3 regions of the Apilactobacillus intestinapis genome follow, and region 2 is predicted to be linked to each of the others. Evidence: predicted binding sites of a transcription regulator. Region 2 holds the regulator's gene; each other region holds the start of a gene.
The links. The regulator NrdR, encoded in region 2, represses ribonucleotide reductase genes. The targets are predictions, from matches to a motif close to ACACNATATATNGTGT.
Positions count from the first base shown of each region.

Region 1: pnuC (nicotinamide riboside transporter PnuC) is a predicted target of NrdR. The motif match lies at 1,805-1,820, and genes of this name have one in related genera.
Region 3: ACOMA7_RS04540 (redoxin NrdH) is a predicted target of NrdR. The motif match lies at 1,942-1,957, and genes of this name have one in related genera.

Region 1 covers NZ_JBMHFD010000003.1:32,507-35,695, forward strand. Annotated here, with positions in the region: gene ACOMA7_RS02995 (class II fumarate hydratase) at 1-1,184, opposite strand, end outside; gene ACOMA7_RS03000 (hypothetical protein) at 1,305-1,658, shown strand; gene pnuC (nicotinamide riboside transporter PnuC) at 1,867-2,619, shown strand; gene ACOMA7_RS03010 (tetratricopeptide repeat protein) at 2,660-3,189, opposite strand, start outside.
Region 2 covers NZ_JBMHFD010000001.1:353,806-356,994, forward strand. Annotated here, with positions in the region: gene dnaI (primosomal protein DnaI) at 1-440, opposite strand, end outside; gene ACOMA7_RS01970 (replication initiation and membrane attachment family protein) at 437-1,822, opposite strand; gene nrdR (transcriptional regulator NrdR) at 1,835-2,305, opposite strand; gene coaE (dephospho-CoA kinase) at 2,320-2,904, opposite strand; gene mutM (bifunctional DNA-formamidopyrimidine glycosylase/DNA-(apurinic or apyrimidinic site) lyase) at 2,906-3,189, opposite strand, start outside.
Region 3 covers NZ_JBMHFD010000005.1:33,704-36,892, forward strand. Annotated here, with positions in the region: gene nrdE (class 1b ribonucleoside-diphosphate reductase subunit alpha) at 1-1,479, opposite strand, end outside; gene ACOMA7_RS04540 (redoxin NrdH) at 1,595-1,822, opposite strand; gene ACOMA7_RS04545 (class I SAM-dependent methyltransferase) at 2,032-2,637, shown strand; gene tadA (tRNA adenosine(34) deaminase TadA) at 2,630-3,127, shown strand; RNA gene ffs (signal recognition particle sRNA small type) at 3,155-3,189, shown strand, end outside.

The DNA.
Region 1 (3,189 bases), on a different contig from region 2:
AATAGTTCGTTGATGCGATCGACGTTGACGGTTAAACCATCGACTAATTTTTCGGTGAATGATTTGATTGATTCATTCAATAATTCGGTACTTTCTAAGAAGCTGTCGATGATGATTGGCTTGTAGACGTTCATTTCGAAGTTACCTTGGCTGTTAGCAAAAGTAATGGTAGCGTCGTTTCCAAAGACCTTCGCTGAGACCATCGTCAATGCTTCGATTTGAGTGGGGTTGACCTTACCGGGCATGATTGATGATCCCGGTTCGTTACTTGGAATTGATAGTTCGTTGTATCCAGCACGTGGTCCGGAAGAAAGAAAACGGATGTCGTTTCCAATCTTGATTAAATCGGATGCTAACGTCTTAAAAATACCGTGAACCGAAGTGATTTCGGAATGGTCGGCTAGTCCGTGGAACTTGTTTTCTGCCACTTTGTAGTTGGTTTTTTCGTTATGATTGATGGTCTCAACAACGTCTTGGTCAAATCCGCGCTTGGTGTTTAGACCAGTACCGACGGCGGTTCCACCGATTGGTAATTCTAGTAATGATTGTTTGATGGCGTTTAGCGTCACAACGTCGTGTTCTAGTGTTGATTTCCAACCACTGATTTCTTGGCCTACTGTAATAGGGGTAGCATCTTGTAGGTGGGTACGGCCAATCTTGATGATTGATGCAAACTCAGTTTGTTTCTTATCAAATGATGCGATTAAGTTTTTAACTGTTTTAATGACACTATTGGTGGCTTGATATGCTGCCATCATCATGGCAGTAGGGAAAGTGTCATTTGAGCTTTGTGATTGATTGACGTGATCATTTGGATGAACATGGGCGTTTGGATGTAGTTGGTTGGCCATATTTGCTACTACTTCATTGACGTTCATGTTGGTCTGAGTTCCACTACCAGTTTGATAAACGTGAAGTGGGAAGGCATCCTTATAATCGCCATCAATTAATTTATCGATTGCTTCATTGATGGCGATATACTTTTCATCATCTAGTGTTTTATTGTTGTGATTAACAAAAGCGACGGCTTTTTTAATCTTCAAAAGTGCATAGATAACTTCCATTGGCATGGTACGACCAATGTTAAAATTAAGTAGACTACGTTGCGTTTGGGGGCCAAATAAAGCGTCTTTAGGGACTTTAACCTCACCTAATGAATCGTGTTCAATGCGAAATTCCATCATATCAAGTCCTTTTATTAGAATATACGATAATTATAGCCATTTTCCTTAGCTCTTACTACCGAAAACATTATCCAAATGATACAATAGAATATACATATTATGTAGGAGTAGCAATATATCATGCATATAGACTTAAGATTTTTTATCGCTGAACTACTTGTCTTATGGATGCCGTTATCCATCGTAGTTTTGGTGTCAGAATTGCTTAAATTTAACTGGTTTCTGACTGGATTGTTATTACTATTGGTATACTTCTTGGTAGTCTTGTTTAACAGGGCTAACAGGGTGGTTTATTTTCTTTTCCACGTGCAAAAGCAATCAAGTAACCAATTGTTAGAATCAATCATCTTCTTTTTGGTGCTATTAATTTCAGTGATTCTGTCAGTAAAACTATTTGACGATTCCGCGGTCGGAATTATTGTGTTTATGTTGATCAGCACACTAGCTGGTTCTGTCGTAATTGACGCAAAATAACCACAGATAGTTTCAAAAATAAAAATAAAAAATTTAATATTTAATTATTACTGTAATTTCGGTAATTTGACCCCTATCTCGACTTTTGAGACCCTTGCAAAAAATATTGAGCATGGTAGTATATATAGTGTTGTTTTTAAGAAAGAACACTATATATTGTATGCATACATATTTTAGGTTCCAAATATAGAGATAGGGGTTTTTCATTGTGTCAGCTTATTTTAAATTTTTGGCCCACCAACTAAAGGGTTGGCCACAACAAAATTACTACTTATTCTTCTTTAGTTTAGGTGCTCAAGTTATGACATTGGTAAATGCACCAATTACATGGCTTTCAATTTTAACTTTCATCGGTACTACCTTAGGGGTACTATGTGTCCTTGCAATTAACGCTGCTAAGTCAGTTAACGGGGTGTTGGGAATTCTATCAGCAATTTGTTTCATCATTGTTGGTTTCTCAGCAAAGAACTACTTAAGTATCGGTGAACAATTAGCATACGTTATTACATTAGACATTCCAGTGCTATTAAGTACAGACTGGAACGTGAACATGGTTTCAAAGATTAGAAAGTTCACTGCTAAGAGTTGGGCAATTTCAATTATCTTCACTCTAGCCGTTTACCTAATTTCTGGTTTCGCAATCAAAGCACTTACTAACGAACCACGTCCATTCTACGATGCCTTTAGTTTTGCTGTTTGTTTAACTGCCGGAATCATCTGTTTCCTACGTTACAACAACCAATACTTCTGGTGGTTAGCTTCAGGTCTAGCCCAAGTCGTTCTATGGTTCATCACATTCAGAGAAGGATCAGCAACTCTTGCGATGTTTGTTAACTCAGCAATTTACGTTGCTAACGATATCCTAGCCTTCACTGTTTCTCCATGGTTCAACGAACGCGAAAAGAAACGTTTAATGAAGGAAGAACAAGCTTACGCTGAAAAAGTGGAAGCTGACGCTTAATAATCACAAAAAAAGCTACCAATTATTGGTAGCTTTTTTATTATGCTTTGATATCTGTATCGATGATGATTCGAACACGTGAATCGTTAATGTTGAAGTCATCATGAATTTCTAGTAATTGGTTAAATGTTTCATCCTTAACACCGTTGATGGACTTGTTTTTGATGTTATCCAATGTAATATCATCATTGAAATAGTCCTTGGCTAGTGCAAGAGAGAACTTAATCATATTGTCTGAATCAAAGAAAATCTTATTCTTGTAGACGTCAAAAATACGGGTGTCGTATTCAAATTTTTCGTCTGCGCTTAGTTGTCGATCCTTTAATTCCAATGGACTCTTACCGGCTAATAATAGGTATGAGTAGCAGTTTGTTTCATTATTAATTAGTTTGTAGAATGTAAACGTCAATTGAGGTTCGATGTTTAGACCACAAACGTCATAAATTTCCGCTCCCATGTCGATTAGGGTATATCCTTCGCCTAGCATTAATGAAAGATGATTGTGTTCTTCGAACAATGGTAGGTGGGCTGGTAGGAACTCTTCGAAGCTGGTTTGTTCAAACCCGTGGT
Region 2 (3,189 bases):
AAATCAGTGACCATCCCCATCGCATTCATACGGTAATCATTTTCACTTAAATCAAATTGATCCAATGTGACGTTTTTAATGTTCTTAGGCATTGCAACCGCGTGGATTCGTTTAAGCACTTTGGCCTTCTTCATGTTGTCCTTAGTTTCTTGTGTAGGAACGTATGAAATATCAACCAATCCCTTATTAACAACTAATACTGGCGTATATCCAGGAATTGTTGTGGGTTGATTGTTCTTTAGTTTGTTATTTTCTTGCACGAATTCATATAGTTTTGACATTGAGCGTTTTACAACATCGTCTTCCAATTCGTCTTTGTGCTTGTTTAAAAACGACTTAACGTCTTCATTATTTAAAACAGCATTGACTGATTGTTGGTAACGTTCGTTGTATTTTGGTTTGCTTAAAGTCTTTGCAAATTCATCACTTAAGTTTTTCATTCTCTACCCTCTTTTCTACTGTTACGAAGCTTTTGAATTCTTGCTTCTAGTTCTTTTTTCTTATCTTCGTTAACCTTACCATATTCCTTTGGCTTTTCGTTATCTTTTGCCCAATCAGGAAGGGTTTCTTTAACCGTCATCTTACGATTGTTATTGAAACGTGGTTTTCTAGGTTTGTTTAATTCTTTTTGTCTGTTCTTGATGAAAGTAATTGCCTTACTTGCATCGGTAACATTGTTTTGTGACCAGTTATCAGCAATTGCTTCAAAGAGGTTCTTATTTAAACCGGACTTTTCTTGATCAATTAGTAGATGATAAACAATCATATTGATTACTTCTGGTTTTAGAATTTGTCTAGAAACCAAGTCAGAAATCATGCGTTCCTCATTGCTATGAACATAACCACCCTTAGCATTCTTCAAATAGTTTAAAAATTCGATTGGTGCATATTCACTGGCCGATTTAATCAATTGTCTTTCCTGGGCGTTTAAATCGTTGCTATCTGCCTCGGTAGATTTATCAGCATTGGTGGCTTCACGTGATATGTTATCCGCATTTGATTGAAATTGTCTAGATACTAAAATCTTAAAGTTGTTTGGATCAAAGACGTTATTGGTAACATTAGTTGCCTTTTCAATCAATTTAGCCATTTCAATCTCATCGATACCGTACAATTGATGTTCTGAATTAATCAAATTGATATTCTTCTTAACATCGGATGTATTAACGTAAGACTGGTTTAGCATGTCTAATAGTAAATTAAAGTCAAAGTCATCACTTTTTTCGATGACTGGACCGGCTTTAACGTGACTACTATTATCATTAATACTATTTTTAACTTGTTGAACAGCCTTTGGTGTGTTGGTAACTTCGCTATCACGAATATTAAACACTTGAAGGAAGTTTCTTGAAACGTCTTTATATTCGGACAAATCAAATCCAGGTCGGATAAATTCATTGTATAAGTCAACGTATCTATCTTCACCAATTACTTGTAAAAGTGAAACGCTTAGTAAATCATCAATAAAGAAATCATTAACGGATAGTGGACTAACCAGACGATAGACATATTGTTTTTCGCCCTTATCACTAGTCTTGATGTATGTCTTCATCAAACCAGCCGCTTCTAATCTTAAGCGGGCCTCGTAAAATGATTTCATATCGACACTCAAATAAGACAAGGTTTCAAAATGACTATGTGCTTGATGTGTCTTTCTTTCATGACTCATACGCCAAAAATTGTTAATCAAAGCATATGGCAAGACACCAATGATTGGCTGATATAAAACATCCAAAGAAGTTCTTTGTAAGTCAGATAAATCATCATCTGCCAACAATATAAACTTGGATAGAGGATCTACCTCTCGCCATTGATCTGTCATATTAATTCCCCGCTATTTCTTATTTTTTTGGTCCTTATCTAATACCTCTTTTAATTCATTATAAAAGACCGTCATATCTTTAAATTGACGATAAACACTAGCAAATCGAATATAAGCAATTTCATCGACATTCACTAGTTCTTTCATCACATATTCACCAATTAGTTGGCTTGATACTTCGTTTTCGCCTAAAGAACGGATACGGTTTTCAACCTTATCTGCGATAGATGTCATTGCGTCCATTGGCACTGGACGTTTTTCGGCAGAACGAATAATTCCGCGAAGAATCTTTTCGTGATCAAATTCTTCACGATTGCCGTTGTTCTTAATAACTAATAATGGTGTTTGTTCGATTCTTTCAAATGTTGTATATCTGTAATTACAATTTTCACATTCACGTCGACGTCTGATTACCTGGCCATTTTCGGCAGGACGACTGTCAACTACTCTCGAAGAGTTTTTATGGCAATGAGGACATTGCATATGTTTCACCTCAATTAATCTATGTTATTAAACAATTTTACCACTTGATTGCGTGTTTGCATAATGCTTCCATTACTATCAATCACATAAGTGGACAATTCTGCCTTAATTTTTAAAGGCCATTGGCTCTTAATTCTTGCTTCTGCATCATCCTTGGATAGAGAATCACGTTCCATTAAGCGCTTTTCCTGTTCATCAAAATCACAGACAACACTGACAATATCATCACACATAAAGTGATAACCATTCTCAAACAATGTCGGTGCATCTAAGATGACAACGTCATTTGTAGTTTCATTAATTCTTCTAATCACTTCGCTGCGAATGAATGGATCAATGATTCTGGTTAATTCAATTAGTTTAGATTTGTTATTAAACACGATTGAACCTAATTTTTGTCGATTTAACTCACCATCTTCTTTGATAATATCTTTACCAAAAAAGGCAGCAATAGCCTCTAGACCTTTGCTGCCTTTTGATTGAACCTGGTGAGTAATTTTATCAGCGTCGATGATTTCGTATCCAACACTTGCTAGATACTCAGCCACTGTTGATTTTCCAGTGGCAATTCCACCGGTCAAACCAATTACTCTTGTCATATTATTCAACCACTTTTCTTTGACAGTTAGGACAGAATGTTGTGCCTCGTTGAGCCACCTTAATCTTTTCTAATAAGGTATCGCAACGTTCGCAAGGTTCACCTTTTCTACCATACACATGTAGATGGTTTTGGAATGATCCAGCTTCTCCATATGCATTTGAATAAGAGTGAACAGTAGTTCCATGTCCCTTAATTGCCATTTTTATTTCTGCAATAATGTTCTTTCTTAATTCTTCAATTTCTTCATCAGTAATTAAGTTTGTTTGAGTTTCAGGATGAATCT
Region 3 (3,189 bases), on a different contig from region 2:
CATAAAGTAAACACCAGTGAATTCGATTGCTTCGTCAGAACCGTATTCGATTTGGTTTTTAGCTAAGAAACTGTGAAGACCCATTCCACCAAGACCAATACTGTGTGATAGGGCGTTACCACGTTGGATTGATGGAACAACGTTGATGTCTGAATGATCAGTAACGAAAGTTAAGGCACGAACCATTGCGTCAACTGACTTACCAAAGTCAGGGCTTGCCATTAAGTTAACGATATTAGTTGAACCTAAGTTACATGATACATCAGTACCAAGTTTTTCATAGTGTTGTTCGTTATCAACAGTAGAAGGTTCTTGTACTTGCATGATTTCTGAACATAGGTTACTCATAACAATCTTACCGTCAATAGGGTTTTCCTTGTTAACAGTATCAATGTTAATGATGTAAGGGTAACCTGATTCTTGTTGTAATTTACTAATTTCAGTTTCTAGTTCACGAGCGTTAATCTTAGTCTTCTTGATTTCATCGTTTGCGACCATGTTGTCGTATTCTTTGGTGATATCAACGTATGAGAATGGAACGCCGTAAATTCTTTCAACATCGTATGGACTGAATAGGTACATTTCATCATCGTTTTGAGCAAGTTCATAGAACTTGTCAGGAACAGTAACAGCAAGTGAAAGAGTTTTAACACGAATCTTTTCATCGGCGTTTTCTTTCTTAGCTGATAGGAATGAGATGATGTCTGGATGGAATACGTTTAGGTAAACGGCCCCGGCACCTTGTCTTTGTCCTAGTTGGTTTGAGTATGAAAAACTGTCTTCTAGAAGTTTCATAACTGGAACAACACCAGAAGCAGCACCTTCGATATGCTTGATTGGATCACCTGCAGCACGTAGGTTAGAAAGGTTAATTCCAACACCACCACCAATACGTGATAGTTGTAAGGCAGAGTTGATAGTTCTACCAATAGTGTTCATATCGTCAGTAGGTTGAATTAAGAAACATGATACAAATTCACCACGACGTTTTCTTCCGGCATTTAGGAAAGAAGGGGTGGCTGGTTGGTATCTTTGGTGAACAATTTCATCTGCTAAGTTCATAGCAAGTTCTTCATCACCATCAGCGAAGTATAGTGCGTTGATAGCAACACGATCGATGAATTGTTCTAGGTAGTAGTTACCATCATCAGTCTTTAGGGCGTATTGAGCATAGAATTTGTATGCGGCCATAAAAGATTTGAACTTAAAGTTTTGACTTTCCAAGTAGTCGTAGATTTTTTCAATAAATGAAAAGTCATATTTGTTGATGAATTCTTCTTCAAGGTAATCGTTATCGATTAGAAAATCGAATTTTTCTTTTAGAGAACCAAACTTTTTAAGGTTAGGTTCAACATTTTCTTTGATGAAGGCTTCAAGCGCTTCTTTATCTTTATTTAATTGAATCTTATCATCCTTAGGGATGTTAATTTCATTATTTAGGTCGTAATAGGTTACGTCCTTCAAATCTTTCAACGACATGCTTAAACCACTCTTTCATAAGTAAAATTAAACTTGAGAAAAAACAAGGCGAGACCATTAGCGGTTTCGCCAAAAACAACATTTTATATTATAATGAATAATACGTAATTTGAAATTAAGCTAGTTGGCTTAATTGATCTGGTCTAAATCCGGAAATTGAGTCAATACCATCTGCTTCCACAACTGGTAGTGACATGAATCCTTTTGATTTTAAGTATGAAACATATTCGGGTTCTTCGTTAATGTTTCTTTCAATAAAATCAATATCGTGTTCGCTTAAAAAGCGCTTAGTCATTTTGCATTGCATGCAATTATTCTTTGAGTATACAGTTACTTGTGCCATGGTATTGCTCCCTTTCTTTTGACGAAATATGTATTACATTTCAATCGAAATATGTAAGATATTTCCCTTTAATTTATATATAAAAGTTTACACCAGAACAGAAAAAAATCAAATAAAAAACACCATATTTAGTGGTCGAAACGTTCCTAATCTACTAGATACAGTGTCTTAGCGAATTTAAAAAATTTTTTACGAGGATCTGATTTGAAATGAACGAATTTTATTATACACCTAATCCACATGTTGTACACGAACTTCATACATGGAATTTTGATTTATTAAACAACACATTGACCTTTACCACTGATAACGGGGTTTTCTCAAAAAGAACTGTTGATTTTGGTTCAAAAACTTTAGTTGAAAGTGTTAATTTTGATAAAATTCCAGACGGAAATGTCCTAGATTTAGGATGTGGATATGGCCCAATGGCAATTGCTTTAGCCAAGCATCATCCTGACAGAACGTTTGAAATGGTAGACGTTAATAACCTAGCATTAGAACTAGCCGTGAAGAATGCTGAACAAAATCACGTTTCAAATGTTAAAATTCATAATTCTGACGTTTATGAAAATGTTACCGATAAGTTTGCCGCAATTATTACCAACCCACCTGTAAGAGCAGGGAAGGATGTTGTTGATGGAATGATTTCTGGTGCAGTTGATCATTTATTATCAAAGGGAACACTAACTGTGGTATTACAAAAGAAACAAGGGGCACCATCTGCTAAGAAGTTAATGCAATCATTATTTGGTAATTGTGAAATTATCAAGAAGAACAAAGGTTACTATATATTGGAAAGTGTATTTAATGGATAAGACAAACGAATACTATATGAAAGAAGCTTTATTCGAAGCGAAAAAAGCATACATGATAAACGAGGTACCGATTGGGGCAATCGTTGTTAAAGATGGTGAGATTATCGGTAGGGGTCATAACCTCCGTGAGTTAAGCAACAATGCTTTGGATCATGCCGAAGTAGTGGCCATTGATGAAGCATGTCGTCTTTTGCATAGTTGGCGATTGGAAGATTGTGATTTATATGTAACGATTGAACCATGTTTAATGTGTGCAGGAGCAATCATCAATTCCAGAATCAAGAATGTCTACTATGGAGCTAACGATATTAAGGCGGGTGCCGCCGAAAGTCTATATCATGTGTTAGAGGATAGTCGATTGAATCATCAGGTTAATGTATCTGGTGGATTACTGGCTGATGATGCTAAGCATTTAATGAAGTCTTTTTTCAAAGCAGCACGCAAAAGAAGCAAAGAAGCTAAGAAAAAAAGAAATAAGCTTGAAAAATAATCCTGAATAAGTTAATATAATTATTGCCGCAAGGCCTTGAAGCAAAGTTGTGTTTACGAACC